DNA from 3 places in the Streptomyces sp. NPDC093801 genome. Region 3 is predicted to be linked to each of the others. Evidence: riboswitches for the same ligand, from Rfam matches in the RefSeq annotation. Region 3 holds a riboswitch; each other region holds the start of a gene.
The links. A riboswitch is a leader RNA that binds a small molecule or an ion and turns the genes downstream of it on or off. The one in region 3 is predicted to bind cobalamin.
Positions count from the first base shown of each region.

Region 1: linked by a shared signal. The riboswitch ahead of metE (5-methyltetrahydropteroyltriglutamate--homocysteine S-methyltransferase) and the one ahead of AB0469_RS15895 (energy-coupling factor ABC transporter permease) in region 3 are both predicted to bind cobalamin.
Region 2: linked by a shared signal. The riboswitch ahead of AB0469_RS18990 (ribonucleoside-diphosphate reductase subunit alpha) and the one ahead of AB0469_RS15895 (energy-coupling factor ABC transporter permease) in region 3 are both predicted to bind cobalamin.

Region 1 covers NZ_JBFBDP010000001.1:356,256-362,704, reverse strand. The annotation lists gene AB0469_RS01670 (hypothetical protein) at 1-1,285, opposite strand, end outside; gene AB0469_RS01665 (hypothetical protein) at 2,628-2,906, opposite strand; gene AB0469_RS01660 (5'-nucleotidase) at 3,097-4,041, opposite strand; cobalamin riboswitch at 4,259-4,407, shown strand; gene metE (5-methyltetrahydropteroyltriglutamate--homocysteine S-methyltransferase) at 4,587-6,449, shown strand, end outside.
Region 2 covers NZ_JBFBDP010000015.1:73,588-80,036, forward strand. The annotation lists gene AB0469_RS18975 (carbon starvation CstA family protein) at 1-1,672, shown strand, start outside; gene AB0469_RS18980 (YbdD/YjiX family protein) at 1,669-1,869, shown strand; gene AB0469_RS18985 (GNAT family N-acetyltransferase) at 2,010-2,507, shown strand; cobalamin riboswitch at 2,563-2,697, shown strand; gene AB0469_RS18990 (ribonucleoside-diphosphate reductase subunit alpha) at 2,844-5,234, shown strand; gene AB0469_RS18995 (ribonucleotide-diphosphate reductase subunit beta) at 5,234-6,250, shown strand; gene AB0469_RS19000 (hypothetical protein) at 6,261-6,449, opposite strand, start outside.
Region 3 covers NZ_JBFBDP010000012.1:86,775-93,223, forward strand. The annotation lists gene AB0469_RS15875 (L-serine ammonia-lyase) at 1-34, shown strand, start outside; gene AB0469_RS15880 (SsgA family sporulation/cell division regulator) at 211-618, shown strand; gene AB0469_RS15885 (hypothetical protein) at 711-1,226, shown strand; gene AB0469_RS15890 (flavodoxin family protein) at 1,236-1,946, opposite strand; cobalamin riboswitch at 2,037-2,266, shown strand; gene AB0469_RS15895 (energy-coupling factor ABC transporter permease) at 2,296-2,997, shown strand; gene AB0469_RS15900 (energy-coupling factor ABC transporter substrate-binding protein) at 2,994-3,341, shown strand; gene cbiQ (cobalt ECF transporter T component CbiQ) at 3,345-4,094, shown strand; gene AB0469_RS15910 (ATP-binding cassette domain-containing protein) at 4,091-4,912, shown strand; gene AB0469_RS15915 (PadR family transcriptional regulator) at 4,951-5,526, shown strand; gene AB0469_RS15920 (EF-hand domain-containing protein) at 5,583-5,795, opposite strand; gene AB0469_RS15925 (hypothetical protein) at 5,922-6,449, opposite strand, start outside.

The DNA of each region.
Region 1 (6,449 bases), on a different contig from region 3:
GGGCGCGCTGCAGCCCGAAGTCCCGCAACTGCTCGACGCTGGTTCCCACAGTTCCGACCAGGCCCAGTTTCACCAAATCCGCGAACTCCGAGCCGACGAGGTAGCGGCCCACCCGTTCGTAGCTGAAGATGCGCCCGCCCCTACTTCCGAGCGTGCAGTCGTCGTTCAGGAGAACGCGGGCGTACGAGACGGGAATATACATGCCGTGGGCCAGTTCGGAGGTAGGAGTTGCTGACTCCCGCCAGTGTGCGAACTTCAGGAAGCACGAGTCCTGCGAAAGGCGCCACTCGTGGGGGCGTGCAGGTTTCGAGCTGAGCGTTGCAACCTGGTCCAAGCGGTCCATCTGGTCCAGGAGTTGCTTGTTCACCCGGTATTCCTTGGCCCGGGAGCTTAGTCGTTTGTACTGGACGAGGACGAAGCTGTGGGTGGGGTGATGGTAGTAGATCATGTCCGTGCCCAGCCGGCTCTCGACCGGAGTGGCATTTACGTTGACGACCTCGAGGCGGCGTCCGGTGGAGTCTTCCAGCACGTGAATGTCGCATCGCACGCCACTGAGGCGTCGCCAGTCGTCGAAAAGCAGGTTTTGGCCTCCCAGGCCGGCTCGTACGTCGTGGTCGATAAGGCTGTTCTCCACAGGATCCGGGATCAGGCCCGCGAGGTAAGGAGCGTCCCGTGAGGCGGGGCGTCCCCAGGCCGACAGTGCAGAGTAAGGGAAATCGGTTACACGAGTGAGGGACTGAGCCGCGTCTCTCTGTTCCTGCCACGCACGGTCCGCCGCGTCCTCGGTATCGAAGCGGATCGGGTTGAGATTGGCGAGCAGCCAGTCGATGTACGGGGCCAACTCGGGGTGACGCCTCAGGAGTGCTTCCTGGAGAGCCTGCCAGGTTCTCTTGCCGAAGTGTCCCGCGCTTCCCGAGAGGGCCTGCTCCACGTGGGATCGATGCGTCGATGAAAGGGAGGCCAAGATCCCGTCGGGACCGTCCAGAGGCACCAGTCGCGGACATCTGCGCATGGGCTCGATGGTGATGCTGCTGTCGACCGGTCCTACGGTGTTGAAGCGCTGAACCGATCCGACCCAGGTGATGAAGCGGCCGCGTTCGGAAAACTCGCCGCGGCTATTGTTCGTGGGAGAAGTCCGGTTGTCGCAAACCAGAAACGCTAACCGGGTACCGGTATCGGACGTGTCGAGCCCTGTGGGTAGCCCCTTTGTAAAGCGTTCTGTGATGAGCCAGTCGGATTCGTTCTCGGCCATCTGGGCCGAGGTGAGGGTCACTATGTACGTCACGAGCCGACTCTATCGACGCCACCGTGCCTGCAAGCGCCCGTTGGTCCGGCAGGCGTTCGCGCGGGCGCGCGTGGCTGAGCCGGATCCAGTTCGGGTTCCGGACGACTGGGCCAGTACCGTCTGCAGCGAGCGAAGGACTGGTGGAACTGCGTCATGGCAATACGGCAACCGGCCCCGGATGCAGAGGGTGCGACCTGGCTCGCGGTGCCCGGTCGCTCCATCACCCGGTGGGCAAGCCTGAGGTGCTCCCTGGGGAAGCGGGCCAGCCTGTGCCCCTCCGATCCGCGTGACGTGTTGTCAGGAAAGTCAGCATCTGGTCAGCATCAGTCCCCCCATGTTCCGAAGAGGCTGGCCGATGCGAAGTCTGGCCGGCAGCGTCACAGCGGCCTCGTGCCCACGGAAGTGCAGGCCAGGAGTCTTCTCGTCCGAGGCGGTGGATTTTCCTTTGGATCTCCGATCAGACGCCTGCCGGTGTAGAGTGCAGGACGCCCTTGACCTGCAGAAAGCCGGCAGGGAGCTGTCTTACGGGAGTCCAACATGCTTCGCACCATGTTCAAGTCCTACATCTGACATCTGGACGTTTCCGCAGGTCAGCGGCGTGATGACGAGCTCTTGGTCAGCAAATGGTCAGCATCAGCCCCTGGGGCTGACCACGGAGGCACACCCGGCGGCGGTCGCGCATGTTGCTGGCGCATGGCGTGCCGATGCGTCGTGACCACGGACTTTGTCGCGTGGAACCCGACGTCGTTGGGGTCGCGCCCGGCCGTCCTTGCCGGTGACACGGGTGCAGTCATCCACCGGACGGCGAAGCGGCGACAGCCTCGTCTCCTTCGTTCAAGCGAAGCGATCGCTATTCCGGCAGCGGTTCGACCTCAGAGTTTCTAGCGTCGGCAGCAGTGTTTCGCTGTGCGAGAGGACTCGAACGTGACCGACCCTGCCGCAGGTGTGCGACCGCCGCCGAAGCGCGCCGGCTTCCCGGCCGGGCAAAGCGGCGCACGGCCGTCCTGCGCGAGTACGAGGAATTCAATTCCGAGCGACGCAGGGGGATTCCTCCCGTGCTGTGGCCGTTCTTCGCGCCGGACCCGGACCGGTACTACCGATGGCGGGTCCAGCTGGATTGCGCTTGCAACAAGGAGCTGATTTCGCCGGACGACCGCACCCCGCCGAGCGAGAGGCAGTGGCGCGGCCTTGGGGACGGTGAAGCATTGCCGCAGGGACAGGTGTACTGCCGGCACGATGATTCCGTCGATGCCCCCTACCGCGACATCATTGAGTGGGGAGCCCGACGGGAGGTGAGGCCAGCACGCCAGCCCGGCGGGCCGCCGCATTTCGGGCCTGAATCTCACGCGGATTGCTCCCCGCCACCGTGGTGCCGGTCTTCGGCGGCGCTGCGCATGTGGGCGGCGACGACCTTGCCAAGCCGCCGGTACACCGACATCGGCTCGATGAAGCCCCGCTCCTCGCACACCTCCGCGCACGAGAGCCCGCGAAGAGGCACGGGCAACCGTCGGTCGCTGAGGAGTTGTTCGAGCAGGACGGCCCCGCCGGCCACTCCGAGGTCATGCTTCGTGAGATCCAGTGGCTGGCCGAAGCCTGCGAGCCCTACGTACCGGTTGGGCATGCTGGCCTCCGCTCTTCACGCGACCACGCAGGGTCGCTGCTCTGATCCGGCCCATTCCCCCGGTGCAATGCGATGGTCCGAACTCCGATCGTGACAGGAACCACTGACAGCCACGCCGCCCGGACGCGAGGCAGGCTTTGCCTGAGCTGGCTCGACCCGCCGTCAGCAGCCGGCTGCAACAGCCCGCGTTTCATGCCGGCCCCGACGGATGAGCGTTGACGACTCCGAACGGCACGTGGACGCTCGGGGTGGCCGGTGCCGTGCCGTTCAGGTGGGAGACCTGGTCGTCGAAGAAGATGTGCGGGTCGAGGGCGCTCATCACGGCGGCCTTGTCGATGCCGCCGAGGAAGAAGGCGTCGTTGACGCGCAGGCCCCACTGCTTCAGGCTCCGCACGGCACGTTCGTGTGCGGGGGCGTCCCGGGCGGTGACCAGGGACACCCGGAGACGGGGCTGGTAGGCGGGATCCTTGTGGCGCTCCTCCTCTTCGCGACGCTGGATGCGGTTGATGCCGGCAAGGAATTCTTTCAAGGGTCCGGGGTCGTGAGGGGTGGTCACATTGAGGACCTCGTACGCGCGGAACCCCTCGATGCCGACCGTGCGGAAGACCTGCTCGGAGGAATCCCCGGCCAGTACGCCGTCGAAGTCGAAGGCGATGCGGAGTTCCTGGTCGGCTTCGTCATCGACCCGCTCCGTCGCGAGTACGTGTCCCGCCGGCATTCCGTCGGTCACCGCTTCCCGAACATCGGATCCGTTGGCCGAGAGGAACAAGGACATGTTCAAGGCGGGCATGAAGCGGTGTGACGGCCGGCCCTGCTGGAAGACGGCCCGACTGATGTGCAGGCCGTGCGCCGCGATGGAGCGCATGACGCGGAGTCCGGTATCCGGGTCGTTGCGCGACAGGATGATGACCTCGACCAGTGGATCGGAGGGATCCGCGAGGTCGTTGAGCGACAGCAGGCGCCGGACGAAGGGGAAGGCCACTCCCTTGGTCAGGATGTCGTCCACATGGTCTTCTTGGTAGGACCGGTACGCGTCCTCGCCCTGTTCCCGGAAGACCGTGTCGCAGTCGGTGAGGTCGAAGAGGGCGCTCGAGGCGATCCCGATGACGAGGCGGTCGGACAGGTCGTACTTCATCTCGCCCCCTGCTGGCACACGTGCAACATTGAGAGGGTTATCGCCTGTTTGAATATGCCGAAAACATGTGCGATCTCTGCTCGGTGACCAGCTGCGCTCCGGGCGGCTGTGTCTCGTTCGCTCGTCCGAATAATGGACGGCGGTCGTCGCCCAGCGGGCGCACGGCCTAGGCTGGCCGGGCAGCTGGTTCGCCCCGTCCGCCAGGCGGGATGCGTCGTAAGAGGGAACCCGGTGGGAATCCGGGACTGCCCCGCAGCGGTGAGCGGGAACGACCGCCGTCATACGCACTGGGACCGTGAGGTCCTGGGAAGCGACGGCCAGTAGGTGCCGGCCCAGTGGCCTGCGTGCCCGCGAGTCCGAAGACCTGCCCGTTGCCCGCACGCGGACGATTCCGTGTGCGGACATCCCGGTGACCTCGTGGGCGGGTCGGCGTACAGAGCGAGAACGGCCGGCCGTAGGGGTCGGGGCCGTCCGCTTCCGGTACCCCTTCGTGCCTGACGTGTCCCATCGGGATCTCAGGGATTCATCTCGCGAAGGAGATCTCCGTGACCACCCAGTCTGCAGCAGCGGCAGCAGGTGCCACCGTCCACGGCTACCCCCGTCAGGGCGGGAACCGTGAACTGAAGAAGGCGATCGAGGGCTACTGGAAGGGCCGCGTCACCGCCGACGCCCTCCACGCCACCGCTGCCGGCCTGCGCCGTACCGCCTGGCAGCAACTCGCCGCGGCCGGCCTCACCGAAGTACCCACCGGGGACTTCTCGTACTACGACCACGTCCTGGACACCACCGTCATGGTCGGCGCGGTCCCCGCACGCCACCGGGCCGCGGTCGCCGCCGACCCACTGGACGGCTACTTCGCGATGGCCCGGGGCACACAGGACGTGCCGCCGCTGGAGATGACCAAGTGGTTCGACACCAACTACCACTACCTGGTCCCCGAGCTGGGGCCGGACACCGTCTTCACCGCCGACCCCGCGAAGCAGGTCGCCGAGCTCGGAGAGGCCCTCGCCCTCGGTCACACCGCCCGTCCCGTCCTGGTCGGTCCTGTCACCTACCTGCTGCTGGCCAAGCCTGCACCCGGCGTGGCGGCGGACTTCCAGCCGTTGACCCTGCTCGACCGGCTCCTGCCCGTATATGCCCAGGTCCTGGCAGCCCTGCGTGCCGCCGGCGCCGAGTGGGTGCAGCTGGACGAGCCCGCCCTGGTGCAGGACCGCACCCCGGCCGATCTCAACGCGGCCGCCCGCGCCTACCGTGACCTGGGCGCACTCACCGACCGGCCCAAGCTGCTCGTCGCCTCCTACTTCGACCGGCTCGGGGAGGCCCTGCCCGTCCTGGCGAAGGCGCCCGTCGAAGGCCTCGCCCTCGACTTCACCGGCCCGGCCGCCGCTCAGCTCGACGACCTCGCGGCCGTGGGCGGACTGCCCGGCAAGCGCCTGGTCGCCGGGGTCGTGGACGGCCGCAACATCTGGGTCAACGACCTGGAGAGGTCCCTGACCACCCTCGGGACCCTGCTCGGCCTGGCCGACAGGGTGGACGTGGCAGCCTCGTGCTCCCTGCTGCACGTCCCGCTCGACGCCGCCGCGGAACGGGACGTCGACCCGCAGATCGTGCGCTGGCTCGCCTTCGCCCGGCAGAAGGCCGCCGAGATCGCGACCCTCGCGAAGGGCCTCAGGTCCGGCACCGCGGCGGTGGCCGGTGAGCTCTCCGCCAACCGGGCCGCCCTCGCCTCCCGGACAGCCTCCCCCATCACGCACGACCCGGCCGTCCGCGCCCGTACCGCGGCCGTCACCGACGCCGACGGCCGCCGCGCCCAGCCCTACGGCGAGCGCGCCGCCGCCCAGCGGGCCCATCTGGGTCTGCCCCTGCTGCCGACCACCACGATCGGTTCGTTCCCGCAGACCGACGAACTGCGCGCGGCCCGTGCCGACCTGCGGGCCGGACGGATCGACCCGGCCGGGTACGAGGCCCGCATCAAGGGCGAGATCGAGGAGGTGATCTCCTTCCAGGAGAAGACCGGTCTGGACGTCCTGGTGCACGGCGAGCCCGAACGCAACGACATGGTCCAGTACTTCGCGGAGCAGCTGACCGGCTACCTCGCCACGCAGCACGGTTGGGTCCAGTCCTACGGCACCCGCTACGTCCGCCCGCCGGTGCTGGCCGGGGACGTCTCCCGGCCCGATCCGATGACCGTCCGCTGGACCTCGTACGCGCAGTCCCTGACGGCCAAGCCGGTCAAGGGCATGCTGACCGGGCCGGTCACCATGCTCGCCTGGTCCTTCGTGCGGGACGACCAGCCGCTGGGCGACACCGCCCGCCAGGTCGCGCTCGCCCTGCGGGACGAGGTGAACGACCTGGAGGCGGCCGGGACGTCGGTGATCCAGGTCGACGAGCCGGCTCTCCGTGAGACC
Region 2 (6,449 bases), on a different contig from region 3:
CGCGCTGCTCGCCGTGTTCACCATCATGATCATCCTGCTGGCGGTGCTCGGCCTGGTCATCGTCAACGCGCTGGGGCACTCCCCCTGGGGCGTCTTCTCCATCGGCATGACCATCCCGATCGCCCTCTTCATGGGCGTCTACCTGCGCTACCTGCGGCCGGGCCGGGTCACCGAGGTCTCCGTCGTCGGCGTCGCGCTGCTGCTCCTCGCGATCGTGGCGGGCGGCTGGGTCGCCGAGTCCTCCTGGGCGGACTTCTTCACCCTGGACAAGGAGACCCTGGTCCTCTGGATGATCGGGTACGGCTTCTTCGCCTCGGTCCTCCCGGTGTGGCTGCTGCTCGCCCCGCGCGACTACCTGTCCACCTTCATGAAGGTCGGCACGATCGCGCTGATGGCGGTCGGCGTGGTCGTCGCGATGCCGACGCTGAAGATGCCGGCGGTGACCGACTTCGCCACGCGCGGCGACGGCCCGGTCTTCGCCGGCTCGATGTTCCCCTTCGTCTTCATCACCATCGCCTGCGGCGCCCTGTCCGGCTTCCACTCCCTGGTCGCCTCGGGCACCACCCCGAAGATGATCCAGAAGGAGACCCAGATCCGGATCATCGGCTACGGCGCGATGCTCACCGAGTCCTTCGTCGCCGTGATGGCCGTGATCGCCGCGTGCATCATCGAGCCCGGCCTGTTCTTCGGCGTCAACTCCCCCGCCGGGGTCATCGGCACCACCGTCCAGAGCGCCTCGGCGGCGGTCGGCCACTTCGGCTTCGCCATCTCCCCCGACGCCCTCGCGCAGGCCGCCAAGGACGTGGAGGAGACCACCCTGCTCTCCCGGACGGGCGGCGCGCCGACGTTCGCGCTCGGAATGTCGGAGATCTTCTCCGCCGTGGTCGGCGGGGCCGGGATGAAGGCGTTCTGGTACCACTTCGCCATCATGTTCGAGGCCCTGTTCATCCTGACGACGGTGGACGCGGGCACCCGCGTGGGCCGCTTCATGCTCCAGGACACCCTGGGCAACGTGCACAAGTCCTTCAAGGACGTGAGCTGGAAGCCGGGTGTCTGGCTGGCCAGCGTGGTCGTCGTCGGCGGCTGGGGCTACTTCCTGTGGGTCGGCGTCAAGGACCCGCTGGGCGGCATCAACCAGCTCTTCCCGCTGTTCGGCATCGCGAACCAGCTGCTCGCCGCGGTCGCGCTGGCCGTGTGCACCACGCTGCTCGTCAAGTCGGGCCGGCTCAAGTGGGCCTGGGTCACGGGCGTTCCGCTCGCGTGGGACGTGGCCGTCACCCTGACGGCGAGCTACCAGAAGGTCTTCTCGGAGGACGTGAAGATCGGCTTCTTCGCGCAGCGCGACAAGTACCAGACCGGCATCGACGCCGGGAAGGTGCTGCCGCCCGCCAAGACCATGGACGAGATGCACACCGTGGTCACCAACGCCACGGTCGACGGGGTCCTCTCGGCCCTCTTCGCCGTCCTGATCGTCATCGTCCTGCTGGACGCGGCCCGCACCTGCGTCAAGGCCGTCTCCGACCCGGGCTCCGTCCGCCTCTCCGAGGTGCCGTGGACCGAGTCGAAGATCATCGCTCCGGCCGGGCTGATCGCGACGGCCGAGGAGAAGACCGAACTCGCGGCGGCCGGCCTCGACGGGGGCGGCGGCCGCGTGAAGGACCCGGTCGCATGAGCGGCGCGGTCCGCGGGGCGCTGGCGAAGGCGCGGTACTACGTCCGGGAGTTCTCCGGCGAGGCCGCCTACGACCGCTACGTCGCCCACGCCCGCACCCACGACCCCGAGGCCGAGGTCCTGACCCGCCGCGCCTTCGAACGCGCCCGCACCGACGCCCGCGAAGCGGACCCCCGCGAGGGCTTCCGCTGCTGCTGAACCCACGAGAAGGGCCCCGCCGTCCCCCACCGGACGACGGGGCCCTCCGCCTTTTCCCGCCTTTTCCCGGCTTTTCCCGGCGCACCCGGCCCTTCCGGCGACGGCGCCGGGCGCGGCGCCCGTGGCGCACACTCGCAGGCATGGACTTCGAGATCAGGACGGCAAGAGAAGACGAATACGCGCGGCTCGGCGCGATCACCGCGCAGGCCTACGGCGGCGACGGGCTGCTGGACCTCGACGACGACGACCACTACCTGGACGTGCTCCGCGACGTCGCCGGCCGGGCCGGCGACGGGGACGTGCTCGTCGCCGTGCGGGACGGACAGGTGCTCGGCGGAGTGACCTTCGCCGCACCCGGCAGCCGGCTCGCCGACATCGCCGGCCCGCACGACGCCGAGTTCCGCATGCTCGCGGTCGCCGCCGAGGCGCGCGGACAGGGCGTCGGGGAGGCCCTCGTCCGCGCCTGCGCCGACCGCGCCCGGGCCCTGGACGGGGTCACCGCACTGGTGCTGTCCACGCAGCCGGCCATGCGTGGAGCCCAGCGGATCTACGAACGGATCGGCTTCGTCCGCACCCCGGAACGGGACTGGTCGCCCCTCCCCGCACTGACCCTGCTCACGTACCGAATGGAGCTGTGACGACACGCTCCGCATGCACCCGACACAACATGTGGGGGCTACCGCATCGGGTCGCCCCCACATGTATGCTCATGGCTGCTGCCGCCGCAGGGGAATCCGGTGGGAATCCGGAACTGTCCCGCAACGGTGTGACGTACGCCGAACGGTGTATCCGCGAGTCCGAAGACCTGCCGGCAGTGCCCCCCGGATCGACCGAGCCGGGGTGTCGATTCGTCCGGGCCTCGCGGTTGGGCCGGTGGACGCCACGCGGTGGTGAGCGCTCTCGTGCGCGCGCCCGCGTGCGCCCGCTCGCGCCCGCTCCGCCGATGACCGGGCCGAGTGAGGGAGAGCTCCCCCGTGACCATCGCGCCCGCCGCACCGCGCGCCGAGTCCGACCACCCCGAAGCCGAAGGTCCCGGGGCCGCGCTGCTGCGCACCCTCACCGAGCTCACGGCCGACCTCCCCGACACCGACCCCGGCCGGGTCGCCGCCGCCGCCCTGCGCGGCCGCAGCGCCGCCGCCGACGAGGCCGAGCTGCGCGGGCTCGCCACCGAGGCCGCGGCCGGCCTGATCTCCGAGGACCCGGCCTACTCCCGCCTCGCCGCCCGCCTGCTGACCCTGGCCGTGGCCGACGAGGCCGCCGGACAGGGCGCCACCTCCTTCGCCGAGTCCGTCGCCGTCGGCCACCGCGAGGGCCTGATCGCCGACCGCACCGCCGAGTTCGTCGCCGCCCACGCCGCCCGCCTGGACTCCCTCGTCGAGCTCGCCCTCGCCGAGGGCGCGGACGACCGCTTCGGCTTCTTCGGCCTGCGCACCCTGCACAGCCGCTACCTGCTGCGCCACCCGCTGACCCGTCAGGTGATCGAGACCCCGCAGTACTTCATGCTGCGCGTGGCCTGCGGCCTCGCCGAGGACGACAGCGTCCGCGCGGTCGAGGAAGTCGCCTCGCTGTACCGGCTGATGAGCCGCCTCGACTACCTGCCGTCCTCCCCGACGCTGTTCAACTCCGGCACGCGCCACCCGCAGATGTCCTCCTGCTACCTCCTCGACTCCCCCCTGGACGAGCTGGACTCCATCTACGACCGCTACCACCAGGTCGCCCGCCTCTCGAAGCACGCCGGCGGCATCGGCCTCTCCTACTCCCGCATCCGTGCCCGCGGCTCGCTGATCCGCGGCACCAACGGCCACTCCAACGGCATCGTGCCGTTCCTGAAGACCCTCGACGCCTCCGTCGCCGCCGTGAACCAGGGCGGCCGCCGCAAGGGCGCCGCCGCCGTCTACCTGGAGACCTGGCACGCGGACATCGAGGAGTTCCTGGAGCTCCGCGACAACACCGGCGAGGACCAGCGCCGCACGCACAACCTCAACCTCGCCCACTGGATCCCGGACGAGTTCATGCGCCGCGTGAACGCCGACGCCGAGTGGTCGCTGTTCTCCCCGTCCGACGTCCCCGAGCTGGTGGACCTGTACGGCGAGGAGTTCGACGCCGCCTACGTCAAGGCCGAGGCCGCCGGGCTCGCCAAGAAGACCATGCCGGCCCGTGACCTCTACGGCCGCATGATGCGCACCCTCGCCCAGACCGGCCAGGGCTGGATGACCTTCAAGGACGCCTCCAACCGGACGGCGAACCAGACCGCGCTGCCCGGCACCGTGGTCCACTCCTCCAACCTCTGCACCGAGATCATCGAGGTCACCAACGACGGCGAGACGGCCGTCTGCAACCTCGGCTCCGTCAACCTCGGCGCGTTCGTCGTCGACGGGGAGATGGACTGGGAGCGCCTGGACGAGACCGTCCGCACCGCCGTGACCTTCCTCGACCGCGTCGTCGACATCAACTTCTACCCGACCGAGCAGGCCGGCCGCTCCAACGCCAAGTGGCGTCCGGTGGGCCTGGGCGCGATGGGCCTCCAGGACGTCTTCTTCAAGCTGCGCCTGCCCTTCGACTCCGCCGCGGCGAAGGCCCTCTCCACGAAGATCTCCGAGCGCATCATGCTCGCCGCGTACGAGGCCTCGTGCGACCTCGCCGAGCGCAGCGGCCCGCTCCCGGCCTGGGCCGAGACCCGCACCGCCCAGGGCGTCCTGCACCCGGACCACTACGAGACCGAGCGCCACTGGCCCGAGCGCTGGGACGCCCTGCGCGCCCGGATCGCGAAGTCCGGCATGCGCAACTCGCTGCTCCTCGCGATCGCCCCGACGGCGACCATCGCCTCGATCGCCGGCGTGTACGAGTGCATCGAGCCGCAGGTCTCCAACCTCTTCAAGCGCGAGACCCTCAGCGGTGAGTTCCTCCAGGTCAACGGCTACCTCGTCGAGGACCTCAAGAAGCTGGGCGTGTGGGACGCGCAGACCCGCGAGGCGCTGCGCGACTCCTCCGGCTCCGTCCAGGGCTTCGGCTGGATCCCGGAGGAGGTCCGCGAGCTGTACCGCACGGCGTGGGAGATCCCGCAGCGCGGCCTGATCGACATGGCGGCGGCCCGTACGCCGTACCTGGACCAGAGCCAGTCGCTGAACCTGTTCCTGGAGACGCCCACCATCGGCAAGCTCAGCTCGATGTACGCGTACGCCTGGAAGCAGGGCCTGAAGACCACGTACTACCTGCGCTCGCGCCCGGCGACGAAGATCGCCCGCGCGGCCTCCGGCGCGGCCGTCCCGGCCGTCGCCACCCCCACCCAGCTGCCGCAGGCCCTCGACGCCGAGGCGCTGGCCTGCTCCCTTGAGAACCCCGAGTCCTGCGAGGCCTGCCAGTAATGAGCTCCACCGAGAAGAAGAACCTCCTCGACCCGGGCTTCGAGCTCACGCTCCGCCCGATGCGCTACCCGGACTTCTACGAGCGCTACCGGGACGCGATCAAGAACACCTGGACGGTGGAGGAGGTCGACCTCCACTCCGACGTCGCCGACCTCGCGAAGCTGACGCCGGCCGAGCAGCACATGATCGGCCGCCTGGTCGCGTTCTTCGCGACGGGCGACTCGATCGTGGCGAACAACCTGGTCCTGACGCTGTACAAGCACATCAACTCCCCGGAGGCGCGCCTGTACCTGTCGCGCCAGCTGTTCGAGGAGGCCGTGCACGTCCAGTTCTACCTGACGCTGCTCGACACCTACCTGCCCGACCCGGACGACCGCGCGGCCGCCTTCGCGGCCGTGGAGAACATCCCGTCGATCCGTGAGAAGGCGCAGTTCTGCTTCAAGTGGATGGACTCGGTCGAGAAGATCGACCAGCTGGAGACGGCCGCCGACCGCCGCCGCTTCCTGCTGAACCTGATCTGCTTCGCCGCCTGCATCGAGGGCCTGTTCTTCTACGGCGCCTTCGCGTACGTGTACTGGTTCCGCTCGCGCGGCCTGCTGCACGGCCTGGCGACGGGCACCAACTGGGTCTTCCGCGACGAGAGCGCCCACATGAGCTTCGCGTTCGAGGTCATCGACACCGTCCGCAAGGAGGAGCCGGAGCTCTTCGACGCCGAACTCCAGCAGCAGGTCACCGACATGCTGAAGGAGGCCGTGGAGGCGGAGCTCCAGTTCGGCCGCGACCTGTGCGGTGACGGCCTGCCGGGCATGAACACCGACTCGATGCGCGAGTACCTGGAGTGCGTCGCCGACCAGCGCCTGGTCCGCCTCGGCTTCCCGCCGGTGTACGGCTCGCAGAACCCGTTCTCGTTCATGGAGCTCCAGGGCGTCCAGGAGCTGACGAACTTCTTCGAGCGCCGCCCGTCGGCCTACCAGGTGGCCGTCGAGGGCACCGTCGACCTGGACGAGGACTTCTAGTCCCCACGGTCTACCCCCGCGCGAGGATGCCGGGACGCGTCGTACGAGCGCGTCCCGGCTCCTCGCGTTCGGCATGTCCGGGGCCGGTGTCCGCCCCCGGGCGTTCCCGGGCCGCGGCCCTGAGCCGGCGGTCGACGTGCCGGTCGTGGAGGGCGCCGTAGAGGGAGGGGGCCAGGAGGAGGGCGACGACGGCGAGGAC
Region 3 (6,449 bases):
CGGCGGCCTCGCGGTCAACGTCATCGAGTGCTGACCTGACCGACGCAGCGTGACGAGGGGCCCGGCGGGTGCGCCGGGCCCCTCCGCGCGTCCGGCGAAAGGGGTCCCAGGGCCCGCCCGGGTCGGGACCTTCGGCCCCCGGGTGAGGGGCGCTCGGTGCACTAGCGTGCTGCGGGGGGCGCTGTTACCCCGCGAAGAGAGGCAGCCGCCATGGCCATCACCGAACACCGTGTACTGCCGATGCGGCTGGAGGCCGCACCGACGGCGGTCCCCCTGGAGGGCGTCTTCGTCTACCGCACGGACCGGCCGTACGAGGTCGCCGTGGAGTTCCGGGGCGGCGGTGCGCGCATAGCCCGCTGGGTGTTCTCGCGGGAGCTGCTGATCGACGGGCAGACCTCCGCCACCGGGGAGGGCGACATACAGGTGTGGCCGCGCTGGACGGGCACCGAGCCGCGGGTCCTGCTGGCCCTGACCAACGGCGAGCACGGCTGCGTGGTCTCCGTGCGGGCCAAGGACCTGCGCGGGCTGTGCCGGCGGATGACCGAGCTGGTCCCGCGCGGGCAGGAGCACCGCCACTACGACCTGGACGCCGAGCTGAGCGCGCTGCTGACCTTCTGAGACCGCCGGGCCGCCCCGTGCAACCACACGGCCCCCGGGAATGTCCTACCGGATGACAGTCGGTTCCCGTCTCAGAGGATCGGGGGGACGCCATGCGTCACCACCCGCACCGCCGCCGGATCGTGGCCCTGGCCACGGGTGCCCTGCTCACCGCAGGGCTCGCGCTCGCCGCACCGGCCTCGGCCGCCGTCCCGGCGGCCGTCCGCTCCGCCACCCCGCTGGTCGTCAACGCCCGCTGGGGCGGTCACTGCACGTACGACCGGATCGTCGTCGACCTCCAGGGCTCCGTGCCCCCGTTCACCGTCACGCCCGTCTCCCAGCTGGTCTACGACGGGTCGGGCAAGCCCGTGCCGCTGCCCGGGAAGTACTTCCTGCAGATCCGCCTGCACCCCGCCGCCGGCCACGACGACGCGGGCAACAACGTCTACCTGGGGCCCAGGCTCCAGCAGATCGGCCTGAGCAAGCTCAAGGGCCTCGCCCTGACCGGCGACTACGAGGGGTACGTGACCTTCGGCGCCGCCTTCGAGACCAAGCCCGCCTACAGCACCTCCGTCCTGCACGCGCCCGAGCGGCTCGTGGTGGACGTGGCACACCCGGACACCTGCTGAGGACCCTCCCTAGCGGTGTTCCGGGTTCGGGAAGTCGAAACGGCAGCCGGCGTCCCACGCGGAGCGCTGGTTGCCGTGGGCGGGGACTCCACCGGCGCGCTTGAGGAGCGCCGCGAGGTGCATCAGGTTCCACGACATGAAGGTCGTGTTCCGGTTGGTGAAGTCGTTCTCGGGGCCGCCGGAGCCCGGGTCCAGGTACGAGGGACCCGGCCCCGCCTCGCCGATCCAGCCCGCGTCGGCCTGCGGCGGGACGGCGTAGCCCAGGTGCTGGAGGCTGTAGAGGACGTTCATGGCGCAGTGTTTGACGCCGTCCTCGTTGCCGGTGATCAGCGCCCCGCCGACCCGTCCGTAGTACGCGTACTGGCCCTTGTCGTTCAGCAGCGAGGAGCAGGCGTAGAGCCGCTCGATGACCTGCTTCATGACGGAGCTGTTGTCGCCGAGCCAGATCGGGCCGCAGAGCACGAGGATGTCGGCGTCCATGATCTGGCTGTAGAGCACCGGCCACTGGTCGCTCTCCCAGCCGTGGTCGGTCATGTCGGGCCAGACGCCGGTGGCGATGTCGTGGTCGACGGCGCGGATCAGCGAGGTCCGGGCCCCCGCGGACTCCATGACGGCGCGGCTCTTGGAGATCAGCCCCTCGGTGTTGCTGGTCTCGGGCGAGCGCTTGAGGGTGCAGTTGACGAAGACGGCGGACAGGTCGGAGTAGTCGAAGTCGGGCACGCCCCCACCCTGCGGGCCGGCCGCCGGCCCCGCCAGCGCTCGGCGCCCGTCCGGGGGAGGAAACGGAATTCGGCCATCCGATCGGCCGGATCGGTCCGGGTTGATACCGGTCCGTGCGGACGACTAGGGTCAGCTGGCCTTGGTGTTCGGGAAACCGGTGGAAAACCGGTGCGGCCCTCGCCACTGTGATCGGGAAGTCCAGCTCCACCCCCTTGCGGGAGCCACTGGGACCGCACGGGAGACCGTACGGACCCGGGAAGGCGGAGCCGGGGCGGCAGTACCCGTCAGCCAGGAGACCGGCCGGGGCGCGTACGTCCATCCACGAGGTGCTGGAGAGGTCTCCCAACTCATGCACATAGCCGAGGGGTTCCTGCCCCCGCTGCACGCGGCCGCCTGGGGCGCCGCGTCCGCCCCGTTCGTCGTCCACGGGGTCCGCGCCCTGACCCGCGAGGTGAAGTCCCACCCGGAGAGCACGCTGCTCCTCGGCGCGTCGGGAGCCTTCACGTTCGTCCTGTCCGCCCTGAAGATCCCCTCGGTCACGGGCAGTTGCTCGCACCCCACCGGGACCGGGCTCGGGGCCATCCTGTTCCGGCCGCCCGTCATGGCGGTGCTCGGCACGATCACCCTGCTGTTCCAGGCGCTGCTGCTGGCGCACGGCGGCCTCACCACCCTCGGCGCCAACGTCTTCTCGATGGCGATCGCCGGGCCCTGGGCCGGGTACGCGGCCTACAGGCTGCTGCGGAAGTCCGGTGCGCCGCTGATGGTCACGGTCTTCTTCGGGGCCTTCTTCGCCGACCTGGTCACCTACTGCGTGACCTCGGTCCAGCTGGCCCTGGCCTTCCCGGACCCGGCGAGCGGGTTCCTGGGCTCCCTGGAGAAGTTCGCGGGCATCTTCGCCCTCACCCAGATCCCGCTCGCGGTCAGCGAGGGGCTGCTGACGGTGCTCGTGATGCGGCTGCTGATGCAGTCGAGCAGGTCGGACCTGGTCCGGCTCGGGGTCGCGAAGCTGACCGGCGGCGAGCGGACCGGGCAGGAGGCGACCGCCCGATGAACAGGAACGCCAAGATCAACAGCCTGTTGCTGCTCCTGGTGGCGGCGCTGGCCGTGCTGCCGCTCGCACTGGGGCTCGGCGAGGGCAAGGAGGAGCCCTTCACGGGCGCCGACGCCCAGGCGGAGTCGGCCATCACCGAGCTGAAGCCGGACTACGAGCCCTGGTTCTCCCCGCTGTACGAACCCCCCTCGGGCGAGATCGAGTCCGCGCTGTTCGCCCTCCAGGCGGCCCTGGGCGCGGGCGTGCTCGCGTACTACTTCGGGGTCCGCAGGGGCCGCCGCCAGGGCGCGGCGCAGGCCCTCGCGCAGGCGCAGGCCCCCGCCGAGCCCACGCGGGAGCCGTAGCCGGTGCTGCCCATCGACGTCGCGGCGCACAGCAGCCGCTGGCGCGGCCGCCATCCACTGGAGAAGGCCCTCCTGGGGTTCGGGCTGACCGTCACCGCGGTGTGCCTGCCCCCGTGGCCCGGCGGGCCGCTGGTGGCCGCCGCGACCCTGGCCGTGCTGCTGGGGCCCGCCGGGGTGGCCGGACGGCAGCTGTGGCGGGCCTTCCGGGTCCCGCTGGGGTTCTGCGTCACCGGGGCGCTGCCGCTGCTGGTGTCGGTGGGCGGCCCGGACGGGTTCCTCGCGCCCGCCCCGGACGGGCCCCGGCACGCGCTGGACCTGCTGCTGCGCACCTCGGCCGCCTCCCTCGGGGTGCTGCTGTTCGCCTTCACCACACCGGTCTCGGACGTGCTGCCCCGGCTGGTGCGGGCCGGGGTGCCCGCGCCCGTGGTCGACGTGGCCCTCGTCATGTACCGGATCGGCTTCCTGCTGCTGGACTCCCTGGCGCAGGTCCGCCGGGCCCAGGCGGCCCGGCTCGGACAGGCCGGGCGGGCGGCCGCCTGGCGCTCGGTGGCCGGGCTCGCGGCGACCTCGTTCGTCCGGGCCTTCGACCGCGCCGCCCGGCTCCAGAAGGGGCTGGGGGGGCGCGGCTACGACGGCGCGCTGCGGGTGCTGGTCCCGCCGGCGGCGCTGTCCCGGCGGTTCCTGGCGGCCGCCGCCGCCCTGCTGGCCGTCCTGGTCGCGGGGACCCTCGTACTGAAGGAGCTGGGGCTGTGACCCCGTTGGTGGAGCTGGTCGGCGCCGGGTACGCGTACGAGGACGGGCCGGCCGTGCTGTCGGGCGTGGACTTCGCCATCGCCGAGGGGCGGGCGCTGGTGCTGCTGGGCCGCAACGGCAGCGGCAAGACCACGCTGATGCGGCTGCTGAGCGGCGGCCTGCGGCCGGGATCGGGCACGCTGCGGCTGGAGGGCGAGGAGGTGGCGTACGGCCGGCGGGGGCTGATCCGGCTGCGCACCACCGTCCAGCTGGTGGTGCAGGATCCCGACGACCAGCTCTTCGCGGCCTCCGTGGAGCAGGACGTGTCCTTCGGCCCGATGAACCTGGGCCTGCCCGAGGCGGAGGTCCGGGCGCGGGTGGACTCCGCGCTGGCCGCGCTGGACATCACCGCGCTGCGGGACCGTCCCACGCACCTGCTGTCGTACGGGCAGCGCAAGCGGGCGGCGATCGCGGGCGCGGTGGCGATGGCCCCACGGGTGCTGATCCTGGACGAGCCGACCGCGGGCCTCGACCCGGACGGGCAGGAGCGCCTGCTGGACGTCCTGGCGGGGCTGCGGGCTGCGGGGACCACGGTGGTGATGGCCACCCACGACGTGGACCTGGCCGTGCGGTGGGCCGACGACGCGGCGGTGCTCACGCCTTCGGGGATCCGGGTGGGAGCGGCCGGCGTCCTGCTGTCCGACCCCGAGCTGCTGGCGTCGGCGGGGCTGCGTCAGGCGTGGTCCCCCGCGGTGACGGCGTTCCTGCGCGCGCACGGCTTCCTGGACGCGGGTGCGCCGGGGCCGCGCGTGCCGGAGAGCCTGGCCGCGCTGGGCTGAGCGGGGTCGGGACGATCGCCCACACCTACCATGGCGGCATGTCGCTGCCCCATGCCATCCTCACCGCGCTGTTGGAGAAGCCCTCGTCGGGGCTGGAGCTGACGCGGCGGTTCGACAAGTCGATCGGCTACTTCTGGTCCGCGACGCACCAGCAGATCTACCGGGAGCTCGGGCGGCTGGAGGAGGCGGGGCTGATCCGGGCGCTGCCCAGCGAGGTGCCGGTGCGCGGGCAGAAGAAGGAGTACGAGGTGCTGCCGGACGGCAGTGCCGAGCTGGCCCGGTGGGTGGACGAGCGGCAGGATCCCAAGCCGATGCGGGACGCGCTGCTGCTGCGGATCCGGGCGGCGGCCGTGGTCGGGCCGCAGGGGCTGGCCGCGGAGCTGCGGCGGCACCTGGAGCTGCACCGGGCGCAGCTGGCGGAGTACGAGGCCATCGAGGCGAAGGACTTCCCGCCGGGGCGCGACGCGGACCCGGACCGGCTGCGCCGGCTGGTGCTGCACGGCGGGATCGCCCTGGAGGGCTTCTGGCTCGGCTGGCTGGAGGAGGCCCTCGGCGAGGTCGAGGACATGACCCGTCCCGGCGCGGGAGGGGACGGACCGCCGGCCGGCGCCTGACGCGCCCCCGCCCCGGCGGGCGGGGCGGAGGCGGGCGCGGGGCCGTCGGCGGGCCCTTACTTGTTCAGGTCGGCCCAGAACTCGTCGAAGCTCAGCAGCTTGTCGCCGTTGATGTCCTTGGCCGCGATGATCGCGTCGGCGATCGCGGGGGTGACGAAGTGGTCCCCCATCGCCTTCATGGCCGCGCTGTACTCGTCGGCCGTGATGACGCCGTCGCCGTTCGCGTCGAACCGGTCGAACGTCTCGCGTGCCTTGTCGATGTCCGCCACTGGGGCCACCCCTTCCTGGTGCTTGTTGACCGGCTCAGGGTAGCCGCACCGGGGGCGGGTCCCGCCCACGGGTCCCGGGAGCCGTCCGGCCCCGGGACACCGTCGCGTTCCCGCGCGGCGGGCCGGCTAGCGGAAGATCCCGGTGTGGCCGAGGGAGTAGCGGCCGGGCTGCGGGTACACCGCCAGGCCGTGGGGTCCGCTGCCGACGGGGATCCTCGCCAGCTCCTTGCCGGTGGTGGTGTCGATCGCGTAGACCTCGGAGTTGTAGCGGCCGGACAGCCACAGCACCTTGCCGTCCGCCGAGACCCCGCCCATGTCGGGGCTGCCCCCGTCGGGCAGCTCCCACTTCTTGGTGAGCTGCTTCTTCGTGAAGTCGAAGACCGAGATGCTGCCCTCGCCGCGGTTGGAGACGTACATCTCGCGGGAGTCGCGGCTGACGTAGAGGCCGTGGCAGCCCTTGCCCGTGGGCAGCAGCTTGGGGGTGTCGAACTTGTCGCCGCTGAGCACCCACATCCCGTGCGCCATCATGTCGGCGACGTAGAAGGTCTTCCCGTCCGGCGAGACCTTGACGTCCTGCGGCATCGCGCCCTCGAAGGGGAGCTTCTGCTGGGCGATCACCTCCATCTTCTCCGTGTCGACCTTGAGCAGCTCGCC